DNA from 4 places in the Companilactobacillus zhachilii genome. Region 4 is predicted to be linked to each of the others. Evidence: predicted binding sites of a transcription regulator. Region 4 holds the regulator's gene; each other region holds the start of a gene.
What was found. Region 4 encodes NrdR, which represses ribonucleotide reductase genes. Its sites were predicted from a motif close to ACACNATATATNGTGT; they were not measured.
Positions count from the first base shown of each region.

Region 1: a site for NrdR is predicted at 2,086-2,101, ahead of D1B17_RS04170 (deoxynucleoside kinase). Genes of this name have one in related genera too.
Region 2: a site for NrdR is predicted at 3,164-3,179, ahead of pnuC (nicotinamide riboside transporter PnuC). Genes of this name have one in related genera too.
Region 3: a site for NrdR is predicted at 1,830-1,845, ahead of nrdJ (ribonucleoside-triphosphate reductase, adenosylcobalamin-dependent). Genes of this name have one in related genera too.

Region 1 is NZ_CP031933.2:941,273-946,283, forward strand. Features, by position in the region: gene D1B17_RS04165 (SpaA isopeptide-forming pilin-related protein) at 1-1,942, opposite strand, end outside; gene D1B17_RS04170 (deoxynucleoside kinase) at 2,203-2,847, shown strand; gene D1B17_RS04175 (QueT transporter family protein) at 3,594-4,088, shown strand; gene D1B17_RS04180 (glycosyltransferase family 4 protein) at 4,167-5,011, shown strand, end outside.
Region 2 is NZ_CP031933.2:1,266,475-1,271,485, reverse strand. Features, by position in the region: gene D1B17_RS05825 (hypothetical protein) at 1-331, shown strand, start outside; gene D1B17_RS05820 (YxeA family protein) at 467-838, shown strand; gene D1B17_RS05815 (alpha/beta hydrolase) at 1,188-2,102, opposite strand; gene pnuC (nicotinamide riboside transporter PnuC) at 2,182-2,931, opposite strand; gene D1B17_RS05805 (peroxiredoxin) at 3,373-3,936, opposite strand; gene D1B17_RS05800 (HD domain-containing protein) at 4,691-5,011, shown strand, end outside.
Region 3 is NZ_CP031933.2:784,033-789,043, forward strand. Features, by position in the region: gene D1B17_RS03370 (hypothetical protein) at 606-899, shown strand; gene D1B17_RS03375 (hypothetical protein) at 974-1,462, shown strand; gene nrdJ (ribonucleoside-triphosphate reductase, adenosylcobalamin-dependent) at 1,873-4,113, shown strand; gene D1B17_RS03385 (CopY/TcrY family copper transport repressor) at 4,587-5,009, shown strand.
Region 4 is NZ_CP031933.2:1,049,541-1,054,551, forward strand. Features, by position in the region: gene mutM (DNA-formamidopyrimidine glycosylase) at 1-827, shown strand, start outside; gene coaE (dephospho-CoA kinase) at 824-1,417, shown strand; gene nrdR (transcriptional regulator NrdR) at 1,439-1,912, shown strand; gene D1B17_RS04630 (DnaD domain protein) at 1,924-3,297, shown strand; gene dnaI (primosomal protein DnaI) at 3,300-4,208, shown strand; gene thrS (threonine--tRNA ligase) at 4,509-5,011, shown strand, end outside.

The sequences.
Region 1 (5,011 bases), 110 kb from region 4:
GATCGGTAGTATTACCACCGCCACCGGACTCTTCAGTACGTGAGTCAACAGCTTGAATAGTTTGGATATCTTGTTCACCAGATTCGATTGTGAAGTAAAGTTTATCTTTATTGATTTCATAACCGTTTGGAGCACTAGTTTCTACAAAATAGTAATCACCAGGTTTTAAACCATCGATGGTAATCATACCATTTTCATCAGTAACTTTTTTTTCTACAAATTCGCCCGCAGCTGTATATAAGGAATATTCAGCGCCGGGAACACCAGTTGACATATCTTTCTCATCAACTTTATGTAGTTTGACAAAGTATGAATCGTCAAACACTAAATCTTCATCTTTAGTATTTTCAAAGGTAATTAAATCAGGCGTAAAACTCCCGTCTTCGTTATTATCTCCAATTGTAACTGTATGAATTGTATCAGATAATTCATAACCTGCAGGAGCATCAATTTCTTGAATAGTATATGTTCCTTGCTTGAGATTATACATATGTCCGATACCCAAATTGTCAGTCGTGATAGTTCCAACTTCATTACCGTCTGAATCTTTAACGATAAATTTTGCGCCAGCTAGACGATATTGGGTATCTTTATCGACCTTCATAATGATGATTGAACCCTCTTCATCTTCATGAGTTTCTGTTGAAGGTTCATCCTTAGTAATTACAGAAACTATTTCTGAATTTTTACCAGAAATTGTGAAAGGAATCTTTGCAGTGTTAATTTCATAACCGTCAGGTGATTTTGTTTCGATAAAGTAATAGTTTCCCTTATCCAATTTATCAACTGAAAGTTGTCCTTTTTCGTCAGTAGTTAGATTTTTTGCAACGAGAGTACCATCTTCTTTGTATAGACTAAATTCGGCACCCTTTAAAGGTGAATCGTCATCAGCACTTAGCTTAGTTAACAAAACTCCGCCTTTAATATCAACACCGTTACCATTTCCGGAGTTGGTTCCACCTGAGACACTACCAGAAGCATTATCTTGGTTAGTCGTTCCGCCGGTACCAGAACCATTTGTTCCCCAAGTAAAGGAAGCGTTATTCTTAAATTTATGACCATTAGTTGTATTGCCTTCGTCAACTATTTTAGTCTGAAATTTAACAACGTAAAATTGATTCTCTTTTGGTAAATTCGAAATTGTAAATTTATCAGAAATGTTAGCTTCATCAGGATTTACCGTATAACCAGAAATTGGTTTATTTTTGTCGTAGTTATAGAATCCTGGTGAAGAAGTAGACCACTTAGCCTCATAAATATTTAATGAACCTGGAATATAAGTCTGGTCATCATTGATTATTTCTTTGATTTGAAGATTTGGAAATGAGGTACTGTTTCTATTGACCAAAATTGACCATGTTATTATCGAATTTCCATCGGCGTCTTTTTCAATAACACCTCGTTTAGAAAAGTCATCGTCAGAATCAGTGATAGTCATATTATCATGAATATCGCCAATTTGAACATCGTTGTTACCAATAACGTAGTTTTTTCCAACACCAATACCATCAGTAATGTTTAAAGACCCCTCATAATCGGTCTTACCGTCGACATTGTCAAAAGTAACTTTGACATAGCTAACGCCATTATCATCGACACCTAATACAGCATTTCCGATAACATCACCATTATCATCAACAACTTTAAAAGTTTCACCTGGTTTTTTAACTTTTAATTGCTCAGGCAATTCGACTGTCCAAGTATCGCCGTTAGCTAAATCGGGCTGTAAGTCTTTTGAAGACCAATCGAGAGTTAGATTAATGTTACTAGCTGTACCGTAATTCTTTTGCTGAATCGACATTCCGGTTAACAGTCCGTTATTACCAGCACTGGTAGTATAGTCAGCAGCCTTTGTAGTTGTCGTCTGACTAGCAAATGCTAAAACCACTAGTCCAAGAGCAGCAACAAAAGCTACTAAAAAATTGCGTAATTTTTTCCCCATAAAGATTTTCCCCTTTCTATTTGAATACAAATATAATTATAGAATGAATAAATTATAGTGAAAAGGGGATAGAGAAATTAATTATTAATAAATTAATTTTTCCTTCTAAGCCTTACTAATAGGAAGTTTCTCGTTTGTAACTGCTACCATATATTGTGAAATTTTGGAAAGCTATACAATATGTTGGATAGAAGTGATATCATAATGAATGTTGTTTTTTTACAAATAGAGAATTAATTGAGGTATGGAGGAGAATAATGATGATCGTATTGAGCGGCGCAATTGGAGCCGGTAAGAGTTCATTGGCAAAATTATTATCAGAACATTTAGGAACAGAGGCTTTCTATGAACAGGTTGATAATAATCCCGTTTTGCCACTATTTTATAAGGACCCTAAGAAGTATGCATTCTTGCTACAAATCTACTTCTTGAACAAACGTTTTGAATCAATCAAGAAAGCTATGGTGCAAGATAACAATGTTTTGGACCGTTCTATCTATGAAGATTCACTATTTTTCCATATGAACGCAGATATGGGAAGAGCTACTCCACAAGAAGTTAAGGTTTATGATGAATTGCTAGATAATATGATGCAAGAATTACCATACGCTGCAGCTAAAAAAGCTCCAGATTTGTTAGTACACTTGGATATTTCATACGATACAATGATTCACCGTATTGAAAAACGTGGCCGTTCATACGAACAACCAGAACAAGATCCTACACTTCCAGAATATTATCACCAACTATTAGACCGTTATGACGGCTGGTATGATGAGTATGATTACAGTCCTAAGATGAAACTAGACGGAGACAAATACGATTTTGTTGAAAATCCAGAAGATCGTCAAAAGGTACTTGATTTAATCGATGAACAATTACGTCAACGTGGAACATTAAAATAGAATATTTTTACAAGAAGCTAGGGTTTGATACAACCTTAGCTTTTTTTTGTTTTAAATAACGCGAGGTGCTAGTTAAATATGCCGACTCCAAGAGCAAGAAATTTAGGTCGCTATGGGGACCGCCAAAAGCCAAGGTCTTTCGGCTCGCTTTTGAACCTCGCACAAATCGCGAGTTTCAAAAGTCGTCCCGTGGAGTAAGCGCTGAAGCGCCAACACCACCTGCACAGCGACCTAAATTTCTTGCTCTTTCCGTCTAGTTAAATATTAGTTTTTGAATCAGTAGTAAATAATTTAAAGTATGGTTTGTCATTGGTGACTATGATAATAGTAATTAAAGTATATTCTGAAGTTTCTTGACTTTAAGAATCGGCTGGCATTACACGTTAGATAAGTGGTTTTATTGGCCATTGATAATCAAATTTTTTGGAAATGCTTCCTAGTACATAAAATAAAGAAGAAAAAATGAATTAGTCGGAAGAGCTACGAGCATCCATCTGCTGTGAAAGTGGCGTTATGGCTTTAGCCATTACACCACCGGGCGTGTTTGGAGACTTGCTTGCAAGGCTTCAAACCGAGGGACGAGATCTTGGCTCGGCCCGGTCCGCATAGCAGATGGATGCTCGTAGCTCTGGAGACGGGTTCCCTTAATGACATTCACTTGCGACCAAACCCAAAATAAGATAACCTATTAAAGGCAGTTTGCACTGGTAACCTGCTATATTAACTAAAACAGTGGAGGTTTTACTTTGAGTAATTTAAAAACAAGAGATATCACCCAATTGGCATTGATTGCGGCCCTTTATGTGGCTGTGACAATTGCACCAGGAATTTCGGCCTTTTCATATGGTCAAATTCAATTCCGTGTTTCTGAAATTTTAATGTTATTGCCATTCTTTAATCATAAGTACAGTTGGTCATTGATTGTCGGATGTTTCATTTCAAATCTTTTCAGTGCTCAATTAGGGATGTATGATATTGTCTTAGGAACTTTAGCAACGGCGATTGCCTGTTATATTATCACTAAGATTCCCGCACGTAACAGTTTACTTTGGACAGTTCCAGTTGTCTGTGCCGTAGTTAACGGTATTATTGTTGGAGCCGAATTGCACTTCGTTTTGAAGCTACCATTTTGGTTGAACTTTGTGACAGTTGGTTTTGGTGAACTAGTTGTTGTTGCAATAGGTGCAGTGATTTTCTATTTCTTAATGAGAAATAAGAGTTTCAGCAAATTAATAGGGTAAGACGAGGATGAGGGAAGTGATTCCTTCATTTTTTTGTTATAATCTACTTTATAAAGTATTGTGAGGAGATGTGTTTATATGAATATCGGAATTTTTACCGATACATACTTCCCCCAAGTGAGTGGGGTAGCTACATCAATCCAGACATTGAAAAATGATTTAGAGCGCAAAGGTCACTCCGTATATATTTTTACAACGACTGATCCTAACGTACCCAAGAATACGATTGAGCCTAATATTTTTCGTCTGGCCAGTGTACCTTTTATCTCATTCACCGATCGAAGAATTGCTATCCGCGGAATGTTTCATGCTGTTGATTTAGCTAAAGAATTAAAACTAGATATTATCCACACACAAACTGAATTTTCATTAGGAATGATGGGAAAGTTTGTGGCTAAGCAGTTGAAAATTCCATTTGTTCACACATATCACACAATGTATGAAGATTATTTACATTACGTTTTAAATGGTCATTTATTGAAGCCTTATCATGTTAAGCAAATGACACGTTTATTCTTGAAAAATGCTTCTGGAGTTGTAGCCCCAAGTGTGCAAGTTAAAGAAACAATGGATCGTTATGATATTAAGACACCAATCTCAATCATTCCAACCGGGGTCGACTTGTCAGAGTATACGAAACCTGTCAATGCCTCAGCTGTTCGTGAGAAATTGGGTATCGCTGAAGACACGCCGGTAATTTTGATGTTGAGTCGAATCGCTTTGGAGAAAAAAATTGACCACATGTTGAAGTCAATGCCAGAGCTTTTGAAATACAATCCTAAAATTATGTTGGTAATCGTTGGTGATGGTCCTGATATGGACGAGTTGGTTCAAATGAGCAAGGACTTGGGCATCGGTGATAATGTTATTTTTACTGGTGAAGTTGAACATGATCAAATTTCACCTTATTATCACATGGCTAA
Region 2 (5,011 bases), 220 kb from region 4:
AATTACGCTCATTGTCGGAGTGATTTTAGGTGCCATCACTCTCTTTCGAATTGCTCATGCCTTGAAACTACGCAATCAAATGTTACAGCAAGCTACTAAGCCATATCTTCTCTGTCAACGTAATCGTCAACAACTGACTATCAAAAATTTAGGTGGTGTTCCAGTCACTATCGACAAAATTGCATCCAGTTTTGATCTATCAAACTTGGAGCAACAAATAATTTATCCAAATCAAAGTTTCTTTTTCAATTTGACTGAAACTGATAAACTATCTCTAACTATTGACTACCACGATGATATCAACGATTACCAAGCAAAATTCACTGTTTGAGGCTAACAATTTTAATCGTTAAATACCGCGATATTAATGGATTCATAAAACCAATCTTACAGACCTTACAAAACCGTTAGGACAAAAGGCTATTCACCTGTGCTATCATTCCAATTAAGTTATGGAGGAATGATAATGAGTAAAAAAATTGGGGTTGGATTATTAACCATTATTATTTTGTTAATACCACTGGCCGGCTATCAATTCTGGTATGTTCCAAATTACGGTGGGGATGATTACTACACCTACGTTGGGAAATCATATAAAGAAATAATTGAAAAAGACGACGCTGGCAATGACCATCGCGAATATTATTATAACCAAGCTGGTTATGATCAAAATGGCAATAAAAAGTTACTTGAGTTCAACAGTGCTCTCGGACGTCCTATTAAGTCAGATAACTACTTAAAAGTTACTTATAATGATAAAAGACAACAAGTAATTTCTTGGGAGAAAGTTGAAAAGTCTTCCGTCCCTCGAAAATCACTTGATCAGATTTTAAAATAGGGGGCCGCCTCCAGGAGACAGAAAATTAGATTGCTGTGGGGACCGCTTGGAGCCAAAGAGCGGTCTCCAAGCTCGATTTTGAACTTCGCAAAGTACGCGAATTTCAAAATTCGTCCCGTGGCGTAAGCGCTGAAGCGCTAACGCCACCTTCACTGCCATCTAATTTTCTGTCTCCTTCCGGCTAGTTTATTCGTTGTTTTGAATACATTGTCAATAAGTCAGAGTATTAGTATCGTTTTGACTGCTCTTGTGTCAGTGACGAACAGAGTGCAAAGCTTAAAATATAATCACTAAGAATAGTAAAAAAATAACCTAGACATCCAAAAAATTGGAAATCTAGGTTATTTTATTATTTAAAATATTCTTTGGCAAAATCAAGTACATTAACTTTGTATTTATCGCCAGCGACCTTCATTGCTTCTCCATGACCTGCACCTTTAACAATCCATAATTTCTTAGGACCTTTAGCGTAATCATAATTCAAATAAGCATTCTTTGTCGGAACAAAGGTATCTTTGGAACCATGAATTACATAAAGTGGCACCTTGCTTTTCTTCAAAGTGTTTTGGGTGCTAGCCTGATAAAAGTTATATCCCGCTAGTACATCTGCGAAAAGGCTTGCTGTTGGCACGATAGGAAAACTAGGTAATCCAAACATTTCTTTTAACTGGTAATCCAATTCACCTGAAATAGTGGAATAACCACAGTCCTCGACTGCAAACTTAACGTTCTTAGGTTTCTCACCTAAGGTATACATTACAGTGGCAGCGCCCATGCTGACACCATATAAACCAATCTGTGACTTAGCACCGATCTTTTTATTGATTATTTTTATCCAATTATTTAAATCTTTCCGGTCTTTCCATCCATAACCAGCATACTTCCCTTGGCTCATACCAAAGGAACGATTATCTGGTACTAAAACATTATATCCAGCTTCATGGAACATCTTTACGGATGATCCCATATACTTACTTGCACTGCCATAACCATGGACGACAACCATTGTCTTGTCAGTCTTTTCAGTTGCAGGTAAATAACGAGCTTTCAATTTCAAATTATCTTTTGAAGTCTGCTCCCAAATATCCTGTTTTTGCTTGAGTAACCATCGATCATTCTTTTTTAAAGGACCACTTGTTTTACTAGCATAGCCACTCTTACTAAAGGCATAATTGAACATATAACCAGCAGCGGCAATATCTGCCACCAGTGCTACCCCGATTGTTACTATAAGAATTACTTTAAGATACTTCTTTAATCGCATAACTATAACTTACCTTACTTAGATTATTTAATTGCTTAATAATTTTAAGCTAAATGGTAAATTATTGCCAACTATTAATTTAAGCTTGTTCTTGTGACAACTTTTCATCACGGGCACGATTTTCACTAGCATCTTTGTGGAACCAGTGAATATGTGAATCAAAGAATGCAATCATATCGTTCATGAAATACATAATGTATGTTAAGAACATAACCGGACTAGCATCGCCTTGTGTAGCTGTGATACCCCAAAGAACGATTGACATGATACCTTGAGCTGTCCAGAAATAATATTGTTCACGAAAACGCAATGTACATAGTAATGCACCTGTGAAACCAATAGCAGCAGCAACGGAATCAGTAATAGGACGAGGACTGATGAAAATACGTGTATCCATCAAATATAGTAATCCCCATGAAACAAAGAAGAAGACGGCTGTATTAAACCACTTCATAGCAGTTAGACCATGGATATGCTTTTCGGCATCTTTAGCCCATTGTGGACTGATCAAAACAGGAATATCCAAAAGAACGATATAACTAAGTTGTAAAACAACATCTGAGAAGTTTTTAGCGTTGATAGCAACAAAGATATAGATAAGTGCGGAAACTAATCCTAAGACACCATTCAATGGCTTAGCGTTAGTGATAGCAATAGTACATGTGAAACCTAACACAGCAGCTAACCATGTCCAAATTGCGATTGGTGTAATAGCGTGTGAAACAGTTGACGCAGTGATGGCTCCTAGGCCAAACATTAATAGCATGTAACTTCTGAAACTCCAATGTTTCATTTGTTCAACATACCATCTTGGATCGAAAATACTCATATGTTTCTTCTCCTCTGGATTGAAAACAGAATGTATGATTTTGGCATTTATATTCTGCATCAATCAAATTTTATTTATCCCTCAAACTGTATTTATAAAAATATCAATTTAACCGACAGCTAAAATCATACCACCAATTGCCATCGAATTGTTAGTTATGATTTCAGATGTAATGACACCATATCGTTGTAAAGCGCTTACTGTACCCAGCACATTAACAATTTATCATTTGATACAATATATAGTTTTATTCAAAATCGTAACACTATATATTGTTATAACGACGACATACTTTCCAACCTATATCGCTATGTTAAATATGGTCTAGACAGAAAAATGTTGTATTATTTGAAAATGAATATAATCAAAAAGGCTAGATATTTTTTCTGGATGTATACCAAGAAAATATCTAGCCTTCTTTACACGAGATATATTTATTGACTAAATCTTACCAACTAAATCTGCACCTGGTTTCAAAGTCTTATCCCCTGGATGCCAGTTAGCTGGACAAACTTTATCACCATGTGCTTCAACAAATTGGGCCGCCTGTAATGTTCTCAAAATTTCTTGAGCATTACGACCAATTCCCATCGCATTGACCGTGTATGACTTAATTAAACCTTTTGGATCAATAATGAAAACGCCACGGTAGGCTTGCCCACTTTCTTCATCTAATACGTTGAAGAAATCAGTTAATTGATGCTTCTGGTCAGAAAGCATTGGATATTCAATCTTACCAATCGTCTTAGTTGTTTCTGCCCAAGACATATGAGCAAATTGGCTATCAACTGAAACAGAGTAAATTTCCGCACCAGCTTTTTGGAAATCAGCATATGCATCTTGCAAATCACTTAATTCAGTTGGACAAACGAATGAAAAATCAGCTGGGTAAAAGAAGATTATCGACCACTTGCCTAGCAAATCAGACTTGGTAAATTGCTTCAATTCACCTTTTTGATACGCGTCAACTTGAAAATCTGGAATTTCTTTATTAATATAATTCATTTATTAGGCCTCCCTAAAATATGTCTTAATTATAAAGCAAATTTTGATGAAATGCTAATACATAGAAAATTATTTCTGAAATTAGAGTTAAATCAGACTGTTTCCAAAACCATTCAATTAATTTGGACTTGTACATTTACTAAAGTCTAGCTTTCGAACCCTAATATAATTGGAAACGTAATAATTTAACTAAAATTAAACCCCATAACTTATCTATATATATTATTATAACAGCTTATTTGCCCTTTTCACTCTGGTCATTGTCGAGAAATTAATCCATCGTAAAAATGGAAGAACTTCTTCAAAACAACCGAAGGAGACAGATTATTTCACTTCCAAACTTTAGATATAAAATAATTTGTGTCACAATATACTCGTGGTGCTAGTTGATTTTTGGATTACGTAATTGAAATAATTTTTAAAGTCAAAAGATTAAGGATATGCTCTATATCCTATAATTTTAGTCATTGATGGGAAAATAATACTTAAAGTTATTTTAAGAACAAACAATGAACTAGCCGGAAAGAGCAAGAAATTTTGGTCGCTGTGAAGGTGGCGTTGGCGCTTTAGCGCCTACACCACGGGACGAGTTTTGAAATTCGCGTTCTTTGCGAAGTTCAAAATCGAGATTGGAGACCGCACTGTGGCTCCAATCGGTCCCCACAGTGACCCAAAATTTCTTGCTCTTGTAGATGGCATATTTACTAACACCACGCGTACAATATATGTATTCATTCAAAAAAGGATTGATTATATGACTCATAAAGAACAATTAGCTGCTATCAAGGCCTTTTCCTTTAAGAAGATGAGTAATGATGCGACTGGCCATAATTTTGACCATATTCAGCGCGTTATCAAAACTGCTCAGCGTATTTTAAAGGACGAACCGGCTGATGCAACTATTACTCTGGCTGCTGCCTATTTGCACGACGTGGCTGATGATAAATTAGTCTCTGACCCCGCTACTCTGGAACAAGAAATACGGGATTTTTTGCAAAATATTGATTTTACTGAAGAACAAATAAATGAAATTCTTTATATTACACATAATTTATCTTTTAGTAAATCACTTTCG
Region 3 (5,011 bases), 270 kb from region 4:
AAAAGCACTAATAGAACTGCCGCGATTACAATAATAGAATTATGAGTGTTTTGAAATAAAAAATTGTGATGATAAAAAGCTAACATTAGGATAAATATTGCAGTGGTTAAGATAGCAACACAAGCTAAGATAGTTTTGTTGATGACCTTTTGTATTTTTTCGATAATTGTTCCCCCTTAAAAAGTAGGGCATTTTAGCGTTAATATATACTCCAAAATAAATATAATCCCCAACATTAATTATTCTTAAGTAAATAAGACACAGTGTCATAAATTATCTAATTAAATTACAAAAGCAGCCAAATTAGTGGCTGCTTTTGTTTTGTTATATATATTATTCCCGAAAGAATAAAATACCCTCAAACAACATACTACACTAAGATATTATATCTTTAAAGAAATTTCTTTAATACGATGAATAATTTTAAATAAAATAAATTAAATGATATTTTTGCTATTTTATTTTTACAAATGATTGAGGATTAAATATTTAGTGAATTTAATTGTTAAACAAATAGTTAAGATTTATTTAATTAGTTGCTAGAAATAATCTTCTGATAGTATAGTTGGTGTCGTAAAAGGGAATCTACTAAGGGAGATATTAATATGCAAACGTTGGATCAATCAAAATCATATTATCGTCGAATCACAACGCTCGATATTGTTACTATTTTGATGATAATAGGCTTGCTGTTCTTTACAAATGGATTTTTACTTTCATTATTACTGATAGTGGTTTATCCGTTCAGTCATTCAAAAGTTTTGGTATCTGATATTGGGGATAAAAATACTAAACTTTGGGTTCGCAAGATGGACTGGGATATCTATCGTAAAGAACATCGCTTAGGTCCAATTATGCAATATAAATCCCGTAGTACGGTTGATATGAAACAGGCTTAGCAGACTATGCGTCTGCTTTTTTTATTTATATAAACCTATAATTGTGGCAATAAATATGTTTAGGAGGCAATATAATGAAAAAAGTTATAACATATTTATCTGTATCAATTGGTTTACTATTTGGATTATCGACTGTTGCTAATGTGACAACAGTTAAGGCGGATTCAACGTTGCCTGCAGGACATTATGCCTTTGCGGTAACAAGAACGACCGAAACAACTGATCAGAATGGAAACTTAACTTTAACAATTTTACCCAAAGGTTCTTCGTGGTTAATCAATACTGAATACGACAAGGGTGACCAAACATTCTTTCAATTGGCACCAAATATAGTTGTTAATTTGTATGCAGGTTATGTTTATATGCCCAAGGTCCAAGATTTAAAAGTTATTTCTAAAGGTCCAGCATCTTTATATGATCATAATGGACAATTAATTACTGACCGCGCATTAGCACCTGGTAGTGAGTGGTATTCGGATCGAGTGATTTTCTTGGATGGCGAAACTTATTATCGTGTAGCTACAGATGAATTTGTTTTACTCAGCGATGTTCAAGAATATTAGCTTTTTAAAATTGGTATAGGTCCAACGGTTTAACTTTAAATCGTTGGACCTTTTTATATCCAAAATAATTTTTCTTGTGGAACACCTGATGTGACAACCATACGTTCGTGTCAAGCAAAAAATTTAGTGTTATCCACTTGAAATTTTGCCAACAGTTTAAATTGAAAAAACCATTGCGAAGTCTTCGAGTTCGATATTAGAATAGTAGTTGCGACTTTGATTTTTCGCTTTGAATTCTCAAGAATTCTTTAAGGTACAAAATGTAATTTTGATCATAAAACTGCTGAAATGGCGGGGCACAAAATGGTTTGTCAAAAGTCAATGATAATAATTGACTACTAGATATTGTTATTATTTCAATTTGAAGGTACTATATATTGTGTTATTTAAATGTTGTGGAGTGATTATTAATGGACGTAATTAATAAAGTTATTTTATCTGACGAATTCGTCGATGAAGTTAAGAAAACAATTAAACCCCACTGGGGTGAATTAGGCTGGGTTACATACAAGCGTACTTATGCGCGTTATATTGATGAACTTGGCCGGACTGAAAACTGGTCCGAAACTGTTAAACGTGTGGTCGAAGGAAACATCAATCTTGACCCTCGTTTGAAAAATGACAATTTAACTGATGAACAATATGCCGGATTAGTTAAAGAAGCTCAAAATTTATACAAATTGGTCTATGGTTTAGCTGCCACTCCTTCAGGGAGAAACCTTTGGATCTCTGGAACTGAATATCAACATCGTAATGGGGATGCCCTAAACAATTGTTGGTTTGTCGCCATCAGACCTCAAAAATATGGTGATAGCCATATCGTGCCTAGTTATCTTCAAAAAGATCAACTAGCCGTTTCAATGCCTTTCTCATTCATGTTTGATCAATTGATGAAGGGCGGCGGGGTTGGTTTCTCTGTTGTTCCTAGCAATATGAAACTAATGCCTGTTGTTGATAATAAAGTTGATTTAACTGTTATTATCGGTAAGGAAAGTGCCTCATATAAGGATGCCATTGCTGCTGGTGCGGTTGACCGTGAAGACTGGTTGGCAAAACATGATATTTCAGACACACGTCATTATGAACTTCCTGATACACGTGAAGGCTGGGTTATCGGTAATGCCAATATGATCGATGCCCACTTTAACGATACAAATGATGGTTTCAAAGATGTTGTCCTTGATATTACTGACATTCGTGCCAAAGGTGAAAAAATTAAGGGCTTTGGTGGAACTGCTTCAGGTCCAGTACCTTTAGTTGAAATGTTCTTTGATATTAATGAAGTTTTGAATAATGCCGTTGGACGTAAGTTGACTTCAGTTGACTGTACCGATATGGGTAACTTGATTGGTAAAACAGTTGTTGCTGGTAATGTTCGTCGTTCAGCTGAGCTTGCTTTAGGTGGAGCAACTGATGACGACTTTATTACCATGAAACAAGATCAAAAGAAGCTATATCACCACCGTTGGGCCTCAAACAACAGTGTGGCGGTTGATTCAGAGTTCAAACGTTATGCACCAATTGCTGATTCAATTACTCATAATGGTGAACCTGGTATTGTTAACTTGGAATTGTCACGTAACTATGGACGTGTTATTGATGGTTATCAACCAGGAATTGATGATGGTGTTGAAGGAACTAATCCTTGTGGAGAGATTTCATTAAGTAATGGTGAACCATGTAACTTGTTTGAAGTCTTCCCATTGATTGCGACTGAACAAGGTTGGAGTTTGGAAGAGGCCTTTGCTTTGGCTGCTCGTTATACAAAACGTGTTACATTCAGCAACTATGATTGGGAAGTTTCACGTGATGTTATTCAAAAGAATCGTCGTATCGGTGTCTCAATGTCAGGTATTCAAGATTGGATTTTGACAACCTTTGGAAATCGTGTTGTGACAGGCTTTGAAGCTACAACTGATCCTGAATCAGGCGAAACAATTCAAAAGCCAATTTATGACCAACGTGTTGTTGATAAGTTCGATGATTTGTATCACACCGTTGTTGAAGCTGATAAGGAATATTCCAAAGCTCTTGGATGCAAACCTTCTATTAAACACACAACAGTTAAACCATCTGGTACTGTTGCTAAGTTAGCTGGAGTTTCGGAAGGAATGCATTTCCACTATGCTGGATACTTGATTCAAAGAATCAGATTCCAAGATACCGACCCATTATTGCCAGCCTTGAAAGCTTGTGGATACAAGATTGAACCTGACGTTTACACGAAACATACAATGTGCGTTGAGTTCCCAGTTAAGGCTGCCAATGCTGATGACCCTAACTTTGCTTCAGCAGGATCAGTTTCAATCGCTGAACAATTTGCTACCCAAGCCTTCTTACAAACATATTGGTCAGACAATGCGGTTAGTTGTACCATTACCTTCCAACCCAAAGAAGCCGACCAAATTGCATCATTGATGTATCAATACAGACACGTCACAAAATCAACTTCATTGTTACCATATAGTGGAGCTGACTTTAAGCAAGCACCTAAAGAGCCAATCGACAAGAAAGTTTATCAAGAACGTGAATCAGAAGTAAGCGAAGACGTTGCTGCTGTCTTTGCCAAACAAAATGATAATCACGATAAGAAAGATATCGAATTAGTCGATCAGTCAGACTGCGAAAGCGGAGCTTGTCCGATTAGATAGCTCGGTTGTGTGCGATAGTTATTAATTGGGTCGTTGTTTGATTTAAAATATTCGAATAAGTAATTTAAGACAGAGACATCCTTAATAGGGTGCCTCTTTTTTTGCTTTTAATTTTAATGTTTGATTGGTTTTGAACTTATTTTCAAATTTAATGTAATAGTTGAAAATATAAAACAAACAACCAATAAACTAGCTGGAAGGAACAAGAGATTTAGGTCGCTGTGAAGGTGGCGTTATGGCTTTAGCCATTACACCACGGGACGACTTTTGAGACTTGCGGTCTTTGCAAGGCTCAAAATCGAGATTCGAGACCGCTCTTTGGCTCGAATCGGTCTCCATAGCGACCTAAATCTCTTGTTCCTGGAGGCGGCCCCTAAAAATAATCATTATACTTTACTTTTTAAATTTACAGTTGTAAACTAAGAAGTGTAAAAGAGATTACAAATGTAAACATAGATTGAGGAGGAAATGACATGAAAGAGGTTGAAACGATGAGTCGTGCTGAATGGCAAGTGATGCGAATCATTTGGACATTAGGTGAAGCCACAAGTAAGCAAGTCATCGAGATCCTTGAACGTAAAACAGATTGGAAAGCTGCCACGATTAAGACTTTGATGATTCGGCTTCAAAAGAAACATTTTCTCAAAGCTGAGGAAACAAAGCGTCCTTATATTTATCAGCCAATGATTCAAGAGAATGAAGCAATTCATGAAAGTGTTAATGAACTATTTGATAGCATCTGTTGTATGCGTAAGGGTAGTGCAATTAATGATTTGATTGAGAATTCAGATATTTCGCAAAGTGATATTTCGCAAATGATAGCAACATTAAATAAAAAAGCTCAGACAGCACCTGAAGAAGTCGAATGTGACTGCTTGGAAGCTGAATTGAACTAAGG
Region 4 (5,011 bases):
TGCCAGAGATGCCAGAAGTAGAAACAGTTAGACGTGGTTTGAATGCTCAAGTCAAAGGACGTAAAATCACTGATGTTGAAATACGCTATCAAAATTTAATTACTGGGGATGTTGACCAGTTTAAAGAATTTGTTACCGGGGCAACTATTACTGATGTAGGTCGTCGGGCAAAGTTTTTGTTGATTCATTTGGATAATGGCTATACAATTATTAGTCATCTAAGAATGGAAGGCCGCTATCGAATTTCGGCAGATCCAAGTGCCATTGATAAACATTCCCACGCCATTTTTACATTAGATAATGGTCAAAAAATGATTTATAATGATGTTCGAAAATTTGGTCGTATGCAGTTGTGGAATACCGACGATTTAGCTAACAATAAATCAATTCACAAACTTGGTCCTGAGCCACTTTCGGTAGAATTTACTTTTGAGGACCTGAAACCAAGAATAATGCGTCATCGTAAAGACATTAAGACTGTTTTGTTGGATCAGTCAGTAATGAGCGGTCTAGGAAATATTTATGTTGATGAAGTTTTGTGGAAGGTTAAATTACATCCGGAAACACCGGCCAACCATTTAACTGATACAGATATCCAAAACATTATTGAAGCTTCTAATCAAGAGATGAAAAATGCGATTGCTTCAGGCGGTTCAACAATTAGATCCTATGTTGATGCAACAGGCCACACAGGAAATATGCAAAATAGTCTCCAAGTTTATGGTAAGGAGGGGACACCTTGTCCACGTTGTGGAACTGACATTGTTAAAATCAAAGTCGGTGGAAGAGGAACGCATTTTTGTCCTAAGTGTCAAGTTGTCAAATGAGTAAAATTTACGGATTAACTGGTGGAATTGCTGCTGGAAAGTCGACGGTATTAGCAATGTTTAGGGATCACGGATTCATAATATTTGATGCCGATTCATTTGCCCGGGAAGTAGTCGTTCCTAATTCGATAGGGTTAAAACAAATCGTTGCGCAATTTGGAGAGCAAATTTTGAATGAAGATGGAACCTTGAACCGAGCTGAGCTAGGCTCAATTGTTTTCAGTGATCGTAATGAATTAGAAAAATTGAACCGAATTACGCGACCATTAATTAAAGAGAAAATTTTAGAGACTATTACATTGATCAAAAGGTCTACTAGTAAAACAATTGCCATTTTTGAGATTCAACTGTTATTTGAAGGCGGTTATGAGGATTACTTTGACGGTGTTATTAGTATTTATGAACGTCCGGAGATTCAATTAGCTCGACTTATGAAACGTAATAATCTGTCTGAAAAAGTTGCTTTGGACCGAATCAACTCCCAGATGTCGATGGATGAGAAGAAACGTCGAGCCGATTTTGTAATTGATAATTCAGGAGATTTAACACAGCTTCAACAGGAATTTAAAAAACTAATATCACAACTTTGATTTGGAAAAGAGGTTGGAATTTTGATTTGTCCACATTGTCATCATGATTCATCAAAAGTAATTGACAGTCGTCCCAGCGATGAAGGACGCGCCATTAGAAGACGTCGTGAATGTGAGTACTGTGGTACTCGCTTTACAACGTTTGAAAGATTAGAAAAGTCGCCGCTCTTGGTTATCAAGAAAAATGGTAATCGTGAGGAATTCAGTCGTGAGAAATTACTTCGGGGAATTGTTCGTGCAGCCGAGAAACGTCCAGTTACCATGGATCAGATGAACGATATCGTCGATAAGGTTGAAAATGAAATCAGAGCTAACGGTGAAAGTGAAGTTGGCTCACAAATTATTGGTGAACATGTCATGAAAATTTTAGCCAAGGTTGATGATGTTACTTATATCCGCTTTGCTAGCGTTTATCGTGAATTTAAAGACATGAATAGTTTCATGCGTGAAGTTCAAGAGATGATGGCAAACGGTAATAAAATTGATAAGAAGTAAGAGGGATGCCAGTGTCTACAAGTAATTTTGGATCAGAAAAGTTTACACCACTAGTAGGCTATTGGTGTTTGCCAAATGGTCATTTGAATGATGATGATCGTCACGTTTTAACCGATTTATATTTGCCCATTTTGGGAACAGAGGCTTTTAGCCTCTATTTGTTGTTGTGGGAAAAATTACCTAATAAGGAACTAGTCACGCAACGTAAAAGTCACGCTGAATTGCTGAGTTTATTAGGAATTGATTTGAAACGGTTTTATGAAGCACGCATTAAAGCTGAAGCATTAGGGTTGATCCGTACCTTTGAAAAAAAAGATGATCTTGGTCCATATTATGTTTATCAACTGTTTGAACCTTTATCACCGGATGACTTTTTTAAGGATGACTTGCTAAGTATCTTCTTATACGAGCAAGTTAGTGATAGTAAATATCGTTTATTGGTTGATAAATATGCTCATTCAGACTTGATTTTGCAAGATTCTCAAGAAATTACGAAGGATTTCTTGGAAGTCTTCCAATTGAGTAATAATGATTTGATCAATACACCAACTGAAGTTAAAAACGCGAAAAATAACTTTGCCACAACGGCTGATGTTAAGAAACCTACGTTAAATGCTAAGAAGGTTAAACCATTAGACTGGGAATTGATTTCTGATCGAATTCAACAGTTGTATCGAATTAATCCAGATAATTTATTAGAGAATCAAGAGTTGATCCTTAATCTGCACGCTTTTTATGGATTAGATGAGATGGTTTTGATTGATTTAATTGGTAAAACTTGTGATATTGTCAACAATAAAATTGATCCTAAACGTTTGAAAAAGTCAGTGCAGGACCGTTTTGAAAAGAATGCTAATATCTCCGTTAAAAACCAAGCTCCAACAGTGGAGACAACTCCAGATACTTCTGCAACAAGCCTAAACCGCTCTGACCAATTGATTTTGCAACAAGCGAAGTCAATGACACCTGCAGATTTTTTGGCGGCTCAAAAACAAAAAAGTGGCGGTTTTGTGGGTACAGTAGAATCGCGTGCTTTACGTGATATGGCTATGAAGACTTATTTGTCAGCTGGAGTTTTGAATATTATGGTTTACTATATCTTGCAAAATTCGCCGACCTTAACTTCGCCATTAATGGAAACGATGGCCAATGATTGGCAGCAAAATAATGTTCAAACACCTGAACAAGCTCTCAAACGCATCAATGAATTTCAAAACAAGCCGCGCAATCCTAAGCGCCGCTATAACAACAATCGGAATCGTAAAGTGGAACAAGCTACTGACTGGAGTAAAGTTAAAGCCAAAGTTCCAAAGCAACAAAACCAACAAACTAGTCACAGTGAAATGCAAGATCGCTTGAAACGACTAAGAAATAAGGATAATTAAGCATGGAAAATTTAGGAAATAGACTGGCAGAATATTTAAATTCAAAGAATTTGACGGAGGATTATCGCCGTCTTCTTAATGGTGCTTTGAAAGACCCAGATGTTCAAAGCTTCTTGAAAGAAAATAGCGATTCAATCAATCCTAATGCGATTTCAACGAGTGCCGCCAGTATTTATGAGTTTTACAATAACAAAAATCATGCTAGTGAATTGTCCCGTGGTTATTATCCTAAGTTAATCGTAAATAATCACAATATCGAAGTAGCTTACTATCCTAATGAAAGAACCCAGAATCGGGAAAAACGTGATCAGTATGAATCTGGTTTCGTTTTGATGGATATGCCTTCTGACATTAGAAGTGCTAAGTTGGATGATTACAATGGTGATGGTCGACAAGACGCCTTGGGCAAATCGCTTGATTTTATCGATAACTATTTGAACCAAAAAGGCTTTGTACCGGGACTATATTTAGCCGGTGATTTTGGTGTTGGAAAAACTTATTTGCTGGGTGCAATTGCCAACGAACTATTCAAACATGACGTTCATACGACAATGATGCATTTTCCTACTTTTGCGGTAGAAATGAAAAACTCGATCGGTTCTAACAGTGTTTTGGCAAAAGTTAATAAAGTTAAAGGTGCAGAAATCTTAATGCTTGATGATATTGGGGCGGATTCGATGTCTAGTTGGATTCGTGATGAAGTTTTAGGAGTCATTTTGCAATATCGGATGCAAGAAAATTTGCCAACTTTCTTTTCATCTAATTTTTCAATGCAAGAATTGGAAAAACACCTGGCTATCAACCAGCGTGGTGAGGAAGAACCAGTTAAGGCAAAGCGAATTATGGAGCGTGTTAAGTACTTATCACGTGAGGTTATTGTTACCGGTCAAAACAGAAGATTTGAAAAATAACTTGCAATCAATGAAAATAAATGTTTCAATAAAGCCATGAAAGATAACACTTTGGTTCTATTCAGGGAGGGTACGATTACTGAAAGCTTACCCATTACTGGAGTTACCACTTTCACATAAAACTGTATAATGGTCGGTTACTTTATAACCAAATGAGAGAAAACTGTTATTTGTTGTACAGTTTTAAAGTGGGTGGAACCGCGTAGAAATACGTCCCTGAAGTATGCACATATTTAAATATATGTATATACTTCAGGGACGTATTTTTTTTGTTATCAAATTTTAGGAGGAAAATAGTCAATGTCAAAAATCAAGTTAACATTCCCAGATGATTCAGTTAAGGAGTTTGACGAAGGCACTACAACCTTAGACGTTGCTAAGTCAATTAGCACATCTCTAGGTAAAAAAGCTGTTGCTGGTAAATTAAACGACACTTTGGTTGATCTTGAACGTCCAATCAAACAAGATGCCAAAATTGAAATTATTACAGCTGAAGATTCAGAAGATGCACAAAAGGTGCTAAGAAACACTGCTGCTTTAGTATTTGCTGCTGCAGCTAAGAGTTTCAAAGAAGACCTTCACTTCGGTGAAAAACAAGCTAATGACGATGGTTTCTATGTTGATACTGATAGTAAATCAGGTCAAATCAGTGTTGATGAATTAAAAGAAATCACAGCTTTGATGAACAAGATTATCAAGAACAACGATAAGATTGAAAGATCAATGATGGACAAGAAGGACCTTGAAGCAATGTTTAAGGACGATCCTTACAAGTCATCATTAGTTGCTGCTATTGAATCAGT